Regions from separate parts of the Rahnella inusitata genome, predicted to be linked through region 3. Evidence: predicted binding sites of a transcription regulator. Region 3 holds the regulator's gene; each other region holds the start of a gene.

Region 1 (5,028 bases), 1.2 Mb from region 3:
TCCACGAAGTAACTTTGTGCACATCGATACCGGCCCTGCACGGACCTGGTGATGTGTGTCATTAGTGGCCTGCCCAAATGGACAGGCCATTTTGTGGAGCCTTATGAAAACCCATCTCATTACCGTCACGGCGTTCAGCCAAAATTGCTCACTGATTTGGTGTACTAAAACCAATCAGGCCGCGCTTGTCGATCCGGGCGGCGAAGCAGCCAAAATCATCCGCGAAGTCTCTGCTCAGGGCGTACTGGTCACGCAAATTCTGCTGACACATGGTCATCTTGATCACGTTGGTGCTGCCGCGGAACTGGCTGCACATTATCAGGTGCCGGTGATTGGGCCTCATCCAGAAGATCAATTCCTGCTGGATGCACTGCCAACGCAAAGCCAGATGTTCGGATTAGACCACTGTGACCCGCTGACGCCTGATACCTGGCTGGAAGAGGGCGATCATGTCAGCGTGGGCGAAGAGAAACTTTCCGTGCTGCATTGTCCCGGACACACGCCGGGCCATATCGTTTTCATCAATGATAAAGCGCGTTTAGCCGTTTCCGGTGACGTGATATTTAAAGGTGGCGTTGGCCGTAGTGATTTCCCGCGCGGTGATCATCAGGCGCTGATCCATTCGATCAAAACCAAATTGTTGCCGCTTGGCGATGACATCGTGTTTATCCCAGGTCACGGGCCGATGTCAGATTTTGGTTATGAACGTAAAACCAACCCTTTCCTGCAGGATGAATTACCGGTCTGGTGATTTATTTTGCGCCTCAGGAACAGCAAAAAGCCCGTCAGTTTCCTGACGGGCTTTTTTAATGGAGCAGCGTTGCTTATGTTTTACAGCACAGCGACGATGGCTTCACACAGCGGTGCCATGTTATCTAGCGTAATACCGGCCACGTTAATGCGTCCTGAGTTCACCGCGTAAACCCCGAATTCATCACGCAGACGCAGAACTTGATCTTTGGTCAGGCCGCTAAATGAGAACATACCATTCTGATTGATGATAAAGCTGAAATCCTGTTTAGCGCCTTTTTCCTGCAAGGTTGTGACGAACAACTGGCGCATGCGGTGAATTCGTTGACGCATGTCGCTCAGTTCCTGCTCCCACAGCGCGCGCAGTGACGGGTTACCCAGTATGGTCGCGACGACGGCTGCGCCGTGTGCCGGTGGGTTAGAGTAGTTTGCACGGATAACGGATTTCACCTGGCTAAACGCGCGGTCAGCGGTTTCGGCATCAGACGCCACAATCGTACAGGCACCCACTCGCTCGTTATACAGACCGAAGTTTTTCGAGTAGGAGCTCGCGACCAGCAATTCTTTGTGTTTTGCCACGAAAAGACGCAGGCCACCGGCATCTTCTTCCAGACCTTTCGCAAAGCCCTGATAGGCGAAGTCAAACAGCGGCAACCAGCCTTTCGAGACGGACAGCTCCGCCAGCTGTGACCACTGTTCCTGTGTAGGATCGATACCGGTTGGGTTATGGCAGCAACCGTGGAACAGCACTACATCGCCCGCTTGTGCTTCACTCAGGCTCTTAAGCATACCGTCGAAATCAAGGGAGTGATTCTGCGCGTCATAATAGTTGTATTCAGCCACTTCCAAACCTGCAGCATTAAATACGCTTTTATGGTTCGGCCAGCTTGGGTTGCTGACCCACACCCGTTTGGCGCTGGTTTGGGTGGCGATAAAATCTGCTGCGATACGCAGTGCGCCGGTGCCGCCGGGAGTTTGAGCAGTGCGGGCTCGTTTTTCAGCGATCACTGCGCTGTCTTTGCCAAACAGCAATTCCTGTGTGCAGTGTGCAAAATCAGGCAATCCGTCGATGCTCAGATAGGTTTTGGTCGTTTCATTTTCCAACAGGAATTGTTCGGCTTTCTTCACGCTGGCCAGAACCGGCGTTTTACCTGTCTCATCTTTATAAACACCAATCCCAAGATTGATTTTATCAGAGCGGTCGTCAGCGCGGAAAAGATCGGAAAGGCCCAGAATCGGGTCGGCAGGTGCTGCAGTGATTTTTTCAAACATGTTGGAAACTTCCATTAGCCTGATAGTACGAAAGAGGCCTTAAGGGTAACGCCAGAGCGCGCGTTTTGCCAACCGTTTGCGGGAAAAAGTAAGCAGAGTTGTGAGGGCGGATCCGAGATTAAAATATTTTATGAAAAGGGCATGGAAAAGGGTGTTTTTAAGAAATCAGAAATGCAAAAGGCAGAGCCGAAGCTCTGCCTTGATATCCACTTTGATGCGCCCGTAAGCGCATCGTTAAGCGATATTAGAACTGGTATTGCAAGCCAACACCCACAGTGTCGTCGGTGCTGCGACCGGCGGCTTTGGTGTAGCTGTTGTCGTCCAGCAGGTTGATTTTGTAATCAACGTAGGTAGACATGTTTTTGTTGAAGTAGTAGTAAGTACCAACTTCTACGTATTTAACCAGGTCAGCATCGCCGCCAGCGTAGGTTGCGCCGTTGTCGCTGAAGCCGTTCAGCTGCTTGCCTTTAGACTGCAGGTAAGCGATGGATGGACGCAGACCGAAGTCGAACTGGTACTGTGCAACCACTTCGAAGTTCTGAGTTTTGTTAGCAATCGCATCTGGGTTGCCGTAATCGGTGGTGTTACGTGATTCACCGTAGAAGGTTGCCAGGTACAGGTTGTTAGCGTCGTATTTCGCGCCGAATGCGTATGCGTCAGCTTTGTCGCCGTTACCGTCAGCTTTCTGAGTAGAGGTACGGTTAGAAGAGAAGTAAGCACCAGTCAGGCTAACACCAGAGTTGCCCAGTGCGTATGCAGCAGAAGTACCCCAGCCGTCGCCGTTGGAGTCAACTGCGCCACGACCGTCACGACCTTCGTCGTTTTTGCCCTGGTACTGTACAGCGAAGCTCAGGCCGTCAACCAGACCGAAGAAGTTGCTGTTACGGTAAGTTGCCATGCCATTACCACGACCAACCATGAAGTTGTCGTTGTTCTGGTACATGGTGTCATCGCCAAAGATTGGCAATTGGTCGGTGTAGGACATTACGTCGTAGATTACGCCGTAGTTACGACCGTAGTCGAATGAACCTGCATCACCGAATTTCAGACCTGCGAAGCCCAGACGAGTTTTGTTGCCTTCGTCGCCAGCGCTTTCTGCATGGTTAGCCTGAACGTTGTATTCCCACTGGCCGTAACCGGTCAGTTGGTCAGTAATTTGAGTTTCGCCTTTGAAGCCGAAACGAACATAGGTCTGGTCGCCATCATCACCAGCGTTGTCAGAGAAGTTATGGCGTGCGTCAACTTTACCGTACAAATCCAGTTTGTTGCCGTCTTTGTTATAGATCTCTGCTGCATTAGCTGCACCAGCGACTAACAGAGCTGGGATTACTACTGCAAGAATGTTGCGCTTCATCATTATTATTACCCTCATTGGTTTTATTCGGACACCTGCCACTGCCGTCAATAATTCTTTGGGGAACTATTCATGAAAGTTTGGTGTCTCCTGTGTCTGAACGCACTATTCCATCCGAGGTTCGCTTAATCTACAGCGAAAATGCTACTAAATTACTAAATATGTTTCAGCGAGAAAGAATGTATTACAAAATGTGTATTTTAGGGAGCTTTGTGACGGGGATCTATTTTTAAAAATGACTAAGGCCAGCAATGCTGGCCTTAGTTTTGTAAAGTTTTTGTTAATTAAAAATAGTTTAATTAATTAGAAGGTTGCATTACGTGGTGTGCGCGGGAACGGAATTACGTCGCGGACGTTCTGTACGCCGGTGACATAGGCGACTAAACGTTCAAAGCCCAAACCGAAGCCGGAGTGTGGCACAGTGCCGTAACGACGAAGATCGCGATACCACCAATAATCTTCAGTTTTAAGTCCCATTTCAACCATTCGCGCGTCCAATACATCCAGACGTTCTTCACGCTGAGAACCCCCGATAATCTCACCGATGCCAGGCGCTAATACGTCCATCGCCGCGACGGTTTTACCATCATCGTTCAAACGCATGTAGAAGGATTTGATATCCTTCGGATAGTTTTTCACTACCACCGGCGCTTTGAAGTGTTGCTCAGCAAGATAACGTTCGTGTTCTGAAGAAAGATCCACACCCCACGAAACAGCGTTCTCAAACTTCTGACCGCAATTCATTAGGATTTCTACTGCTTCAGTGTAATCCACCTGCGCGAAATCAGAGGTTACAAAACGCTCAAGGCGGGCAACCGCATCTTTGTCTACGCGTTCAGCAAAGAAAGCCATATCGTCTGAACGTTCGTTCAACACGGCCTGGAAAACATATTTCAGCATGTTTTCAGCCAATGATGCGATATCGTCCAGTGTGGCAAAGGCCACTTCCGGTTCTACCATCCAAAATTCAGCGAGGTGACGGCTGGTGTTGGAGTTTTCTGCACGGAAGGTCGGGCCGAAGGTGTACACCTTGGACAATGCACAGGCGTACGCTTCACCGTTCAGCTGACCAGAAACGGTCAGGAAGGATTCTTTACCGAAGAAGTCTTCGCTGAAATCGATCTCGCCTTTGTCAGTACGCGGCAGGTTTTGCAGATCCAGCGTGGACACGCGGAACATCTCACCAGCACCTTCGGTATCGGAAGCTGTAATCAGCGGCGTCGACACCCAGAAGTAGCCGTTTTCATGATAGAAACGGTGAATTGCCTGAGACAGGGTGTTACGCACGCGTGCCACCGCGCCAATCAGGTTGGTACGCGGACGCAGGTGTGCCACTTCACGCAGATATTCAATACTGTGACGTTTAGCCGCCATCGGATATGTATCAGGATCATCCACCCAGCCGACGACTTTAATCGCAGTCGCCTGCAGCTCAAAGCTCTGGCCTTCGCCAGGGGAGGCGACAACAGTACCTGTCACTTCAACAGAACAGCCGGTCGTCAGATGCAGAACCTCATCCTGATAATTGGGCAGAGAATTATTGACGACGGCCTGTAATGGATTAAAGCAGGAGCCGTCATAAACGGCGAGGAATGAGATACCAGCTTTAGAATCTCTCCGGGTACGTACCCAACCGCGTACGGTGACTTCAC
Region 2 (5,028 bases), 1.7 Mb from region 3:
CTGCGTTTTCTGCGCGAAGATGCGCCGCAGGCCGACGCGCTGTACATTCTCGGGGATTTATTCGAAGCCTGGATTGGTGACGATGATCCTGAGCCGTTACACGCGCAAATCGCTGCGGCGTTAAATCAACTTCATCAGCAAGGCGTGCCCTGTTTCTTCATCCACGGCAACCGCGATTTTCTGCTCGGCAGACGTTTCGCGCGCGACAGCCTGATGACGCTGCTGCCGGAAAAGAAAGTCCTCGAACTTTATGGTCGCCGCGTGTTGATCCTGCACGGTGACACACTGTGTACCGATGATGTCTCCTATCAGAACTTCCGCAAGAAAGTGCATAATCCGCTGATCCAAAAGCTGTTTTTGATGTTGCCGCTGAAATGGCGTCTTGGCATTGCCGCCAAAATGCGCGCCAACAGCAAAGCCTCGAATCAGGGAAAATCGCTGGCGATTATGGATGTGAATCCTCAGGCAGTGGTCAGCGAAATGCAGCCAGCAGGCGTTGAATGGATGATTCACGGCCACACTCATCGTCCCGCTGTCCACGACGTGCCGCTCGGTGAGAAAACCGGCCACCGCGTCGTGTTAGGCGCATGGCACGAAGAGGGATCGATGGTCAAAGTGACTGCCGAAAACGTGGAGCTGATCAGCTTCCCGTTTTAAGACTGCACACGGGTGTTCCGCTGTGAAAGCGGAACTGCTCATCAGGCGACAAAATTAATTCCGCTTCAATCCTCCCGAAAAATTCCACCCGTTCGCTGATATCCGTACCGGCATACTGCTCCGCAAGCGCCAGATAATCGGCGAAGTGCCGTGATTCTGAGCGCAAAAGCGACGTATAAAAACGCGACAACGTTTCATCCAGATGTGGTGCGATTTTAGCGAAACGCTCGCAGGAACGCGCCTCGATGTAGGCGCCGATAATCAGCCGGTCCACCAGAATGTTCAAATCGTCGTGATGCCGGGTGTGTTTGATCATTCCGCTGGCGTAGCGCGACGGCGAAAGCTGGGTGTAGGTGACATTCCGCTTTTGCATGATTTCCACCACCTGTTCGAAATGGTGCAACTCTTCACGCGCCAGCCGCGCTGCGCAAAATAATAATTCGGTACGATCGAGATATTTGGTCATCAGGCTCATCGCCGTGGCCGCCGCCTTCTTTTCACAGTTGGCGTGGTCAATCAGCATCACCGCCTGATTTTCCAGCGCAACATCCACCCACAAAGCCGGTGTTTCACAGTGCAGAAAATCATAAATCGGTGCCAGTAAAGCCTGCGTCATAAATCAGTTTCCCGTCGGGTAAGCTAAAAATAGTGTGGCTGGGATTATACAAATCTGCCGACAACTTCTCAGCAAAAAAGCACGGTTCTGCGGCGACGCAACCGTTTTCCTTGCTTCATGAGCGTGATATCATTTGCGCCCTCTCCGCCAGAACCTGTCCTCTGGCGATGCTTGCATAATCACAGGAGCTATACAGACATGTCATCCAACGTTACCCCGGCAAAAATCGCCATCGTTATGGGGTCTAAAAGTGACTGGGCGACCATGCAGTTCGCCGCCGAAGTGCTCACAACGCTGAATATTCCTTTCCATGTCGATATCGTCTCCGCTCACCGCACCCCGGACAAATTGTTCACCTTTGCAGAACAAGCTTCGGCCAACGGGTTTGATGTAATCATCGCAGGCGCAGGCGGCGCGGCGCATCTGCCGGGCATGCTGGCCGCGAAAACGCTGGTGCCGGTGCTGGGCGTACCGGTGCAAAGTGCTGCGCTGAGCGGCATCGACAGCCTGTATTCCATCGTACAAATGCCTCGCGGTATTCCGGTGGGTACGCTGGCAATCGGCAAAGCGGGCGCCGCAAACGCCGCCCTGCTGGCCGCACAAATTCTGGCGCTGCACGATACGCAAATCAGCAAAAATCTGGCCGCATGGCGTCAGGCGCAAACCGATGAAGTTCTGAATAACCCCGACCCGCGGGAGGAAGCATGAAACCGGTCTGCGTCCTCGGAAACGGTCAGTTAGGCAGAATGCTGCGTCAGGCGGGCGAACCGCTGGGGATCGCCGTCTATCCGGTAGGTCTGGATGCCGAGCCGGAAGCCGTGCCTTATCAGCAAAGCGTGATCACCGCTGAAATCGAACGCTGGCCTGAAACCGCGCTGACCCGCGAACTCGCGACGCACACGGCGTTCGTCAACCGCGATATTTTCCCACGTCTGGCCGATCGTCTGACGCAAAAGCAGCTGCTGGACCAGCTCGGGCTCGCCACCGCCCCCTGGCAGTTACTGGCCGATGAAGCCGAATGGCCGCAGATTTTCTCACAGCTCGGTGAACTGGCGATTGTAAAACGTCGCGTCGGCGGTTATGACGGTCGCGGCCAATGGCGTCTGCGTGCAGGCGAAGAAACGACATTGCCGAAAGACTGCTACGGCGAATGCATCGTCGAGCAGGGCATCAATTTTTCCGGCGAAGTGTCGCTGGTCGGGGCGCGCGGTCACGACGGTAAAACGGTCTTTTATCCGCTCACCCATAATCTGCATCAGGACGGTATTCTGCGCACCAGCGTGGCGCTGCCGGAGCCCGACGCCGCCCTGCAACAGCTGGCGGAAAGTATGCTGTCGGCAATCCTTAATGAACTCAATTATGTCGGCGTGATGGCGATGGAGTGTTTTGTGGTCAGCGAAGGTTTGTTGATCAACGAACTGGCCCCACGCGTACACAACAGCGGGCACTGGACGCAAAACGGCGCATCTTACAGCCAGTTTGAAATGCACCTGCGGGCGATCCTCGGCCTGCCGCTGCCGAAACCTGTCGTCAGTACGCCGTCGGTGATGGTCAATCTGATTGGTACGGATGTCGCTACGCAGTGGCTCAGCCTGCCACTAGTGAACCTGCACTGGTACGAGAAAGAAGTACGCCCCGGACGTAAAGTCGGACACCTAAATCTCAACGACGCCAGTGCCAGCCTGCTGAAAGATAGTCTGACCGCACTGATCCCGATGCTGCCGCAAGAGTATGCCAGCGGTATCGAATGGGCGATTGAGAAGCTTTGACGTTCCAGCATCCTCCCCTGCGAAGGGGAGGGTGCTTAAAAACTACGAATCGTATTGCCTGAACAACGCCCTTCCCCGCAGCAACCGCACACCCAGCCAGCCGCCACAGACCGAGAGCAGCAGCGCGCTGACTACCGGCACGGCAATCCACATCAGGTAATTCGGCTCCCAGGGGAAATCGAACACTTTGCGCTGTAACAGCCATAATGCCGCTTCCGCCCCGATGGCTGCCGCGATACCGGCGACCAACCCAAGTACCGCGAACTCACACCACAGCGTGCGATGCAGCATCTTTTTGCTGGCGCCGAGCGTGCGATAAACGATCAGCTCCTGACGGCGCTGGCGCATCCCAACCTGAATTTGTGCCAGCAACAGCAGGCCGCCACACAACATCACCAGAATCACCATCACTTCCAGCGCCCTGCTCACCTGCTGCAAAACCTGTCCAACCTGACGCAAAATCGAGCCGATATCCATCATGCTGACCGTCGGGAACTGGCGGTTGAACTGCGTGATCGTGCTGTCATCGCCGTGATAGCGGAAGCTGGTTAGCCAGCTTTGCGGCTGGCCGTCGAGCGCGCCCGGCGGGAAGATGAAGTAGAAGTTCGGTTTCAGACTGTCCCAGTCGACTTTGCGCAGACTGGTAATTTTGGCGCTGAACTCCTGTGTATCACCGTTGAAGGTCACGGTATCGCCGAGCTTCACGCCCAGACGCCCCGCCAGCCCTTCGTCGATCGACACTTCACCGGCTTTCGGTGGCCCGTTGCCTGCGACCAGCGGATTGTGATCAGGCAGGCCCTGCATCCACGTCAGGTTTAACTCACGGTTGACCGCCTCACCGGCCGCATCATCAGGTTTGATGATGTCAGTGGCAATCTGGTCGTTAATTTTGGTCAGACGCACACGCACGATCGGATAGAAGGTTTCCGGCTCGGCTTTATGCTGATGCAGGAAATCCGTCACCTGCGGGATTTGCTCTTTGGTGATGTTGAGCAGGAAATAATTCGGACTGTCAGGCGGCAGCTGTTGCTCCCAGCGGTCCAGCAAGTCTCCGCGCATCACCAGCAGCAAGGCCAGCAACATAAACGACATCGAGAACGCCGCCAGCTGGCTCAGCGTCACCCACGGCTGGCGCAGCAGACGATTCACAGCCAGACGCAGCGGTAGCTGGCGGAACGTCAGGCGGCGCAGTAATAACAGCGCGCCCCAGCCGATAATCCCCAGTAACAATGACAGCACCAGCACGCCCGCCAGCAGTGACCAGAGCAGCGAACTTCCGCCCATCAGCGCCGCCAGCAGCCCGACGACCACCAGCACCATCACCGGCAGGAAATAGCGCAGCGGCCAGACGTTGGCGACCACGTCGTTACGCAACACGCGCAGCGGCTGAGTCGCCAGCAGCTGGCGGTATGGCCGGATGCCGATCAGAAACGAGATCACCACCATCGCGCCCATCGACCACACCCACGGCCAGACGCCAGCGGGCGGAAGCGCCGCAGGCAGAACCGGTGCCAGTACCTTCATCAGTCCTGCTTCAAACGCCAGCCCGACCAGACTGCCGCAAATACCTGCCAACACCATCACGGCTATCCACTGGCCGATAATCAGTCGGCGCAGCGCCTTCTTCCCCGCGCCGAGCGTTTTGAGCACCGCCACCAGATCGTAACGGCTGCGGCAATAATGCCCCATCGATACGGCTATCGCGGCAATCGACAACATTAGCGTCAGCAATGCCGATAGCGTGAGGAACTGCTGGGAACGTTGCAGAGATTTGCCCAGCGCGCCGTCAGAATCTTCCATGCCGGTCCAACGCTGGTCGGGTTTCAGCAATCCTTTAATGGCGTCGCCGTAGCTCTGAATTGCCTCAGGCGTTCCGGCAAACATATAGCGATAGGTCAGCCGGCTGCCCGGCTGGACTGCGCCGGTTTTTGGCACATCTTCCAGATTCATGATGACGCGTGGAGCCGTCTGGAACGGATTAAAGCC
Region 3 (5,028 bases):
GCAGTGCCCGCACGCACTGTCATATCATTAGCATCCACTCCGCCAGCAAAGTTCCAGCTATTATCTCCTGCCGGGACATAGTCAATATTAAGCGCATCAGGATGTTCCGACGAGCCTAAATGACCGATAAAACTCTGGGAAGAAGTGTTGTTTAGCGTCAACGTAGATTGTTCAGCATCGTTGGTGTTAGCTATAATCGCACCATCGTCATTGTGATTTATCGTCGCGAAAGACATATCGTAACCATTCAGGTCAAGAGTGCCCCCGCGCGCACCAAATTGAATCTGATCGCCGGCAATTTGGCTCTCGTCACCAAGTTGCACAACTGGACGGCCACTGACCAACGTGACGGTAGAAAATGCCTGGCGATTATTGTTCTGGTCAGCTTGTTGGGCCAACACCACGGTACCGTCACCGACTCGCAGTCCACCCTCATTAACGCCGGTAGCATTTACATACAGTGTCCCTTCACCGATTTTATGCAGGTTATCGCCTTTGAGGCCGTTAACTTCCCAGTCAACCGTTTTACCATCATCCACTTCTACGCCGCCACCCACCCAGGTGGCATTCGCACCTGTCGCGGAGGTGACGCGATAATCATTGGAAAATTGAAGTTTACCCGCGCCCAGATTCACGGAAGAATCCAGCACAAGTTGACCACCTTCGCCATTGAAACGCAGGTCGTGTGTTGCGTTCAGTTGATCATTGGTTGCCTGAGTAGGGAGCGCGTAGCTTAGACCATGCCATATCCACTGAGAATCGCCCTGGGTTATAGCGGCGGTCCCCCAATGAATATCGCCATCAGCCTGCACATCCACGACATCGGGATCCGTCGTTGAATCAATGATCGATTTTATAAAGGCTGTCTGCAGATCTAAGTTATACGTGGTCAACGCGTAAGGGGGTGAACCATTACCCGACGTCGTTACACCGTACAATTCCCATTGTTTATCTACGCTGTCATAGACAAATAGCGGACTTCCGCTATCGCCACCTTGCGCAGCAGAACTAAAAGGCGTCGTACGCGCATCGTCTGGCGCGTAGTTTGTCCACCGTAATCTCCAGTTTTCAAAGGTGGGATTAATCATTGTCCCGCCCGATTTCCATTTATAAGCGCTGCTTAGCTGTTTGGTTTTATTTGTTCCCGGAATGACCTGGACTTGAGTGCCTGAACCAACCCGAGTGTAATATTTATATCTTTCATGATCGTTACGGGCATCATTAGCGAGCATCATGGGGGCTGGTGCCGCATCTGTTACAACTTTATTTAGGCGTGGAACATGAAAATCTCTGCCTGAGGGATCGACATTTCTGCTGATGAGTTGATAAGTGTAAGAATACTTCGCATTATTTCCATATTTTACTGATTTATAGCCACCGTTGTGAGCAACGCTCACGATGTGAGAGGGTGAAATTAACGTTGCAACGGCGGAGTCATCAGTGGAGCTAAAATCGGGGATCGGGAAATTTAAGAAGCCCGCAGACGTACCATCAGTTTTAAAAACCTCTACATTTTCGGCTCCGGGGGTATATTTACCCAGGTTTTCACCGAAGTCCCGGTAGTCTTGTACCGATACATCTTCACGCATTACTCCTGCGTGGGTATTGAAAATAGCACAAGAGATGAGTGTTGCGAGTACACTCGGTTTCCATTCCATTAGATTTTCCTTACTTCCATTTCAAAAGGTGAAGGATATTAGTTGAACCTTTTTGGAAAGTGAAATTTTAATTGTGCTAGTCTGCTTTCTGAAATCATGTGTAATCTTCATTTGCCTGTAATATATAGGGAAATTTTTTTTAATATGTATTTTGTATTGTTTTTTTTATAGATAACTTACGCGAATGATATTATGAAGGTAATTATTTGTAGTGGATTAATTCATGTAATAAATGAATTTACTTAATAAATAATAAGGGTCAGATATGATTTATCGTGACAAATTTTCACTAAAAATTAATGCGCGTGTTGCATAAAAACGCCTGCAAAAGCAGGCGTTAAAAGCATTAATAGCAAAGAGTAAAGGCAAACATTAACGGCGATAGTCGCGGAAAGGGCCATCGGCCACTGAGCGGCGTTCTACCAGCTTCGGATGTACCTCGATGGTCTGAGATTCTTCTCGTTTGCTGACGATGCGATCGAGCAACATCGTGAAGGCCATTTCACCCAGACGCTCTTTCGGCTGATGCACCGTGGTCAGCGCTGGTGAGAAGTAACGGGCATTACGCACGTTATCATATCCGATAACGGAAATGTCTTGAGGAACGCGCAAACCGAATTCATCGGCTGCACAAATCGCGCCCATCGCCATGACGTCACCGCCACAGAACACGGCGGTCGGGCGTTGCTTTTGCATCAGGATTTTTTGCATAGCCTGATAACCTGACTCGGGTTCGAAATCACCCTGGACGACCCATTCTTCACGCAAAGGAATATTGGCTTCGGTCAGCGCTTTCACAAAACCCTGGAAGCGGCCACCGCCGGTGTTACGCGCCAGCTGCCCCGGGATCACGCCGATATCGCGATGGCCGCGTTCAATCAGATAGCGTCCGGCCATGTATCCGCCTTCGAACGCATTATCGATGATGCTGTCGGTGAAGTTTTTACGCGCTTCGCCCCAGTCCATTACGACCATCGGGATTGACCGGTATTCTTCCAGCATGTTCAGCAGTTCATCAGGGTATTCCGCACACATCACCAGCAAACCATCGACACGTTTTTGTGCCAGCATCGCCAGGTAGGCCTGCTGCTTATCCAGATTGTTGTGTGAGTTACACAAAATCAACGTGTAGCCTTTGGAAAAGCAACTGTTCTCCACGGCTTCAATCACTTCGGCAAAATAGGGCGCTTCGCTTGACGTCGCCAGCAGGCCGATCGTTTTAGTGTTATTGACCTTCAGGCTGCGTGCGACGGCGCTTGGTGAGTAGTGCAAGTCTTTGATGGCCAGCAGAACCGCGGCTTTGGTGTCTTCGGCGACGAAACGTGTTTTATTGATGACGTGCGACACGGTTGTGGTGGAAACGCCAGCGCGCTTTGCGACATCTTTAATCGTTGCCATGTAAGGAATGACTCCTGAACTCACGTGTTTCAGCACGTTAGCATTATGTTAATCGTTTGCTTGCGTGGATTTCACTGCGGGCTTATAAAAAGGCAGTGAAATCGTTGGGTGAGTTCGTCAGAGTGAGGCGTAAAGCGCCCTCGGGAGAAATCGACCGGCACACAGGCGTGGTAACCGACAATTTTCTCTTATATTGCAGGAAAGTGGAAGTGTTATTGTGGGTTATCGCGCATGAATCAACGCGGGATTTTAGCCGGGAAGTATGAGAAAATGCGTTGGCACACATTTAGTGTGGCTAAATGAAGCGCCACAATTGATCTGTAAGGGGGTTTTATGGACCGCAATCTAAAATTGTCATTAATCACCACGGTTTGCGCTTTGCTCGTGATTGTCGCTTTCAGCTTCACCGCAGTAATGAACTAAAAGACGCGCAAGTCAGGCAATAAAAAGGGCGATTACCTGTTACAGGAATCGCCCTTTCTATTTTACGCAGTGACCTTTGCGCCGATACTCTTCCCTGCAGAAACGCTTCGTTAAATGCTATTCAATGGCTGATTAGCGAAACTTCAGACTTAACGAACTGTTTATTATCGGATCGTTTTCGGGGTCATTACCCGACGTGCGCCCACGTAATGGTCTTGCCAGTAATCATCGCCCAGGGAAGTGATTTTGATGTCTTCACCGGTACGCGGAGACTGAATAAATTTGCCGTTACCGACGTAAACCCCGACGTGGTCCGCGGCTCCGCGGTTATTGATTCTAAAGAACACCAGATCGCCTGATTCCAGCTCGCCGCGTTTCACCGGCGCTGCGTCGCGCAGGTGGTACATTTCGTTGGCCGTGCGCGGCATTTTAATGCGAATCAAATCTTTGTACGCGTAATAAACTAAACCACTGCAATCGAATCCGGTATTAGGTGAGGTGCCACCCCAGCGATAAGGCTTGCCGACCTGATGCATCAGCTTGGTCATCGCCGTTTGCTGCGCATGTTGATAACGTTTTTTATGCGTCGCACTTAATGTAATCGGCTTGCTGTCTTCTTCAACTAACTTTTTACCTTTACGGTGGCGACCATAGGCTTCTTTCTTGCTGGCCTTCGTCGTGGCGTTTTTTGCCAGAGCCTGGGTTTTAGATTTCTTGGTGGATTTGCTCTCGGCCCGGGTGGTCTTGAGTGTTTTTTCTTTTTTGCTCTCAGCCCGCGTTGTTTTTACTGTTTTCTCTGAAGCGTTTTTTCGCTTAACCAGTTCGGTGCTTTTAACTCTCTTCTTCGCATTCTTTTCGTGGCTCTGTTGTTCTTTGACCGGTGCCACTTTGGTTTTTTTTGTGGTTTTGGCAGCAACCGTCTTACGCTTTCGGCGTTCTTCAGGGGTAACCTGGTTAACGTGATTCTTTTTCTGATCGGCCGCAACACGGGTCTGCGGTGAGGCCTGGGCTATATTCAAAAATAGCTGGGTAAAGAGCAGCACAAAAAGCGTGAACAGTAAGCGCATAGCTTCGTTACCATGAGTGGTTAGGTTAAACATCAGAGATGTCAGAGTATTGCCTAAAAGAACCAGACAAAACAGCACGAATTGCCTCGATTCTAGATCATATTGTGAGAAAAAGTTAATAGCTTTTTTTATGCTGAAATAAACGCCATTTTTAGTTAAAAAAATGACCATATTTCAGTGTGTTAATATTTGAGCTAAACCATGGCGAATTGCAAATCCGGTGTTAACCCGACCGCTAAAAATGTTATTCTCGATGAATCTTTTATTTTGTGAACCCTGACGCAAGCACCGAAAATAGTGAAATAAAATGCCAGTATTGCGAAAGACCCTGCAAAAAATGGCGTTTTTATCTGACAGCTGCCATCGTTACAATAGAGGGTAGTGTGATTCAGCACCGTTTTTGAGTGCTGCGCGTGAAGAGTAATGACCGTGACAGCCTGTACCGGCTTGAGGAAGCAAGAAATGACCACTCCAACTATTGA

What was found. Region 3 encodes PurR, which represses purine synthesis genes. Its sites were predicted from a motif close to CANGCAAACGTTTGCNTG; they were not measured.
Region 1: the regulator PurR is predicted to act here: its motif matches at 2,088-2,105, upstream of I2123_RS16405 (amino acid aminotransferase).
Region 2: the regulator PurR is predicted to act here: its motif matches at 1,368-1,385, upstream of purE (5-(carboxyamino)imidazole ribonucleotide mutase).

The regions. Positions count from the first base shown of each region.
Region 1 covers NZ_CP065024.1:3,472,477-3,477,504, reverse strand. Annotated here, with positions in the region: gene mepK (peptidoglycan L,D-endopeptidase MepK) at 1-52, shown strand, start outside; gene I2123_RS16410 (MBL fold metallo-hydrolase) at 104-751, shown strand; gene I2123_RS16405 (amino acid aminotransferase) at 832-2,022, opposite strand; gene ompC (porin OmpC) at 2,267-3,379, opposite strand; gene asnS (asparagine--tRNA ligase) at 3,680-5,028, opposite strand, start outside.
Region 2 covers NZ_CP065024.1:3,918,439-3,923,466, forward strand. Annotated here, with positions in the region: gene lpxH (UDP-2,3-diacylglucosamine diphosphatase) at 1-657, shown strand, start outside; gene I2123_RS18410 (MiaE family protein) at 641-1,273, opposite strand; gene purE (5-(carboxyamino)imidazole ribonucleotide mutase) at 1,472-1,981, shown strand; gene purK (5-(carboxyamino)imidazole ribonucleotide synthase) at 1,978-3,042, shown strand; gene ybbP (putative ABC transporter permease subunit YbbP) at 3,085-5,028, opposite strand, start outside.
Region 3 covers NZ_CP065024.1:2,230,513-2,235,540, forward strand. Annotated here, with positions in the region: gene I2123_RS10475 (S6 family peptidase) at 1-1,658, opposite strand, end outside; gene purR (HTH-type transcriptional repressor PurR) at 2,031-3,056, opposite strand; gene cydH (cytochrome bd-I oxidase subunit CydH) at 3,390-3,479, shown strand; gene I2123_RS10490 (C40 family peptidase) at 3,644-4,546, opposite strand; gene I2123_RS10495 (Grx4 family monothiol glutaredoxin) at 5,009-5,028, shown strand, end outside.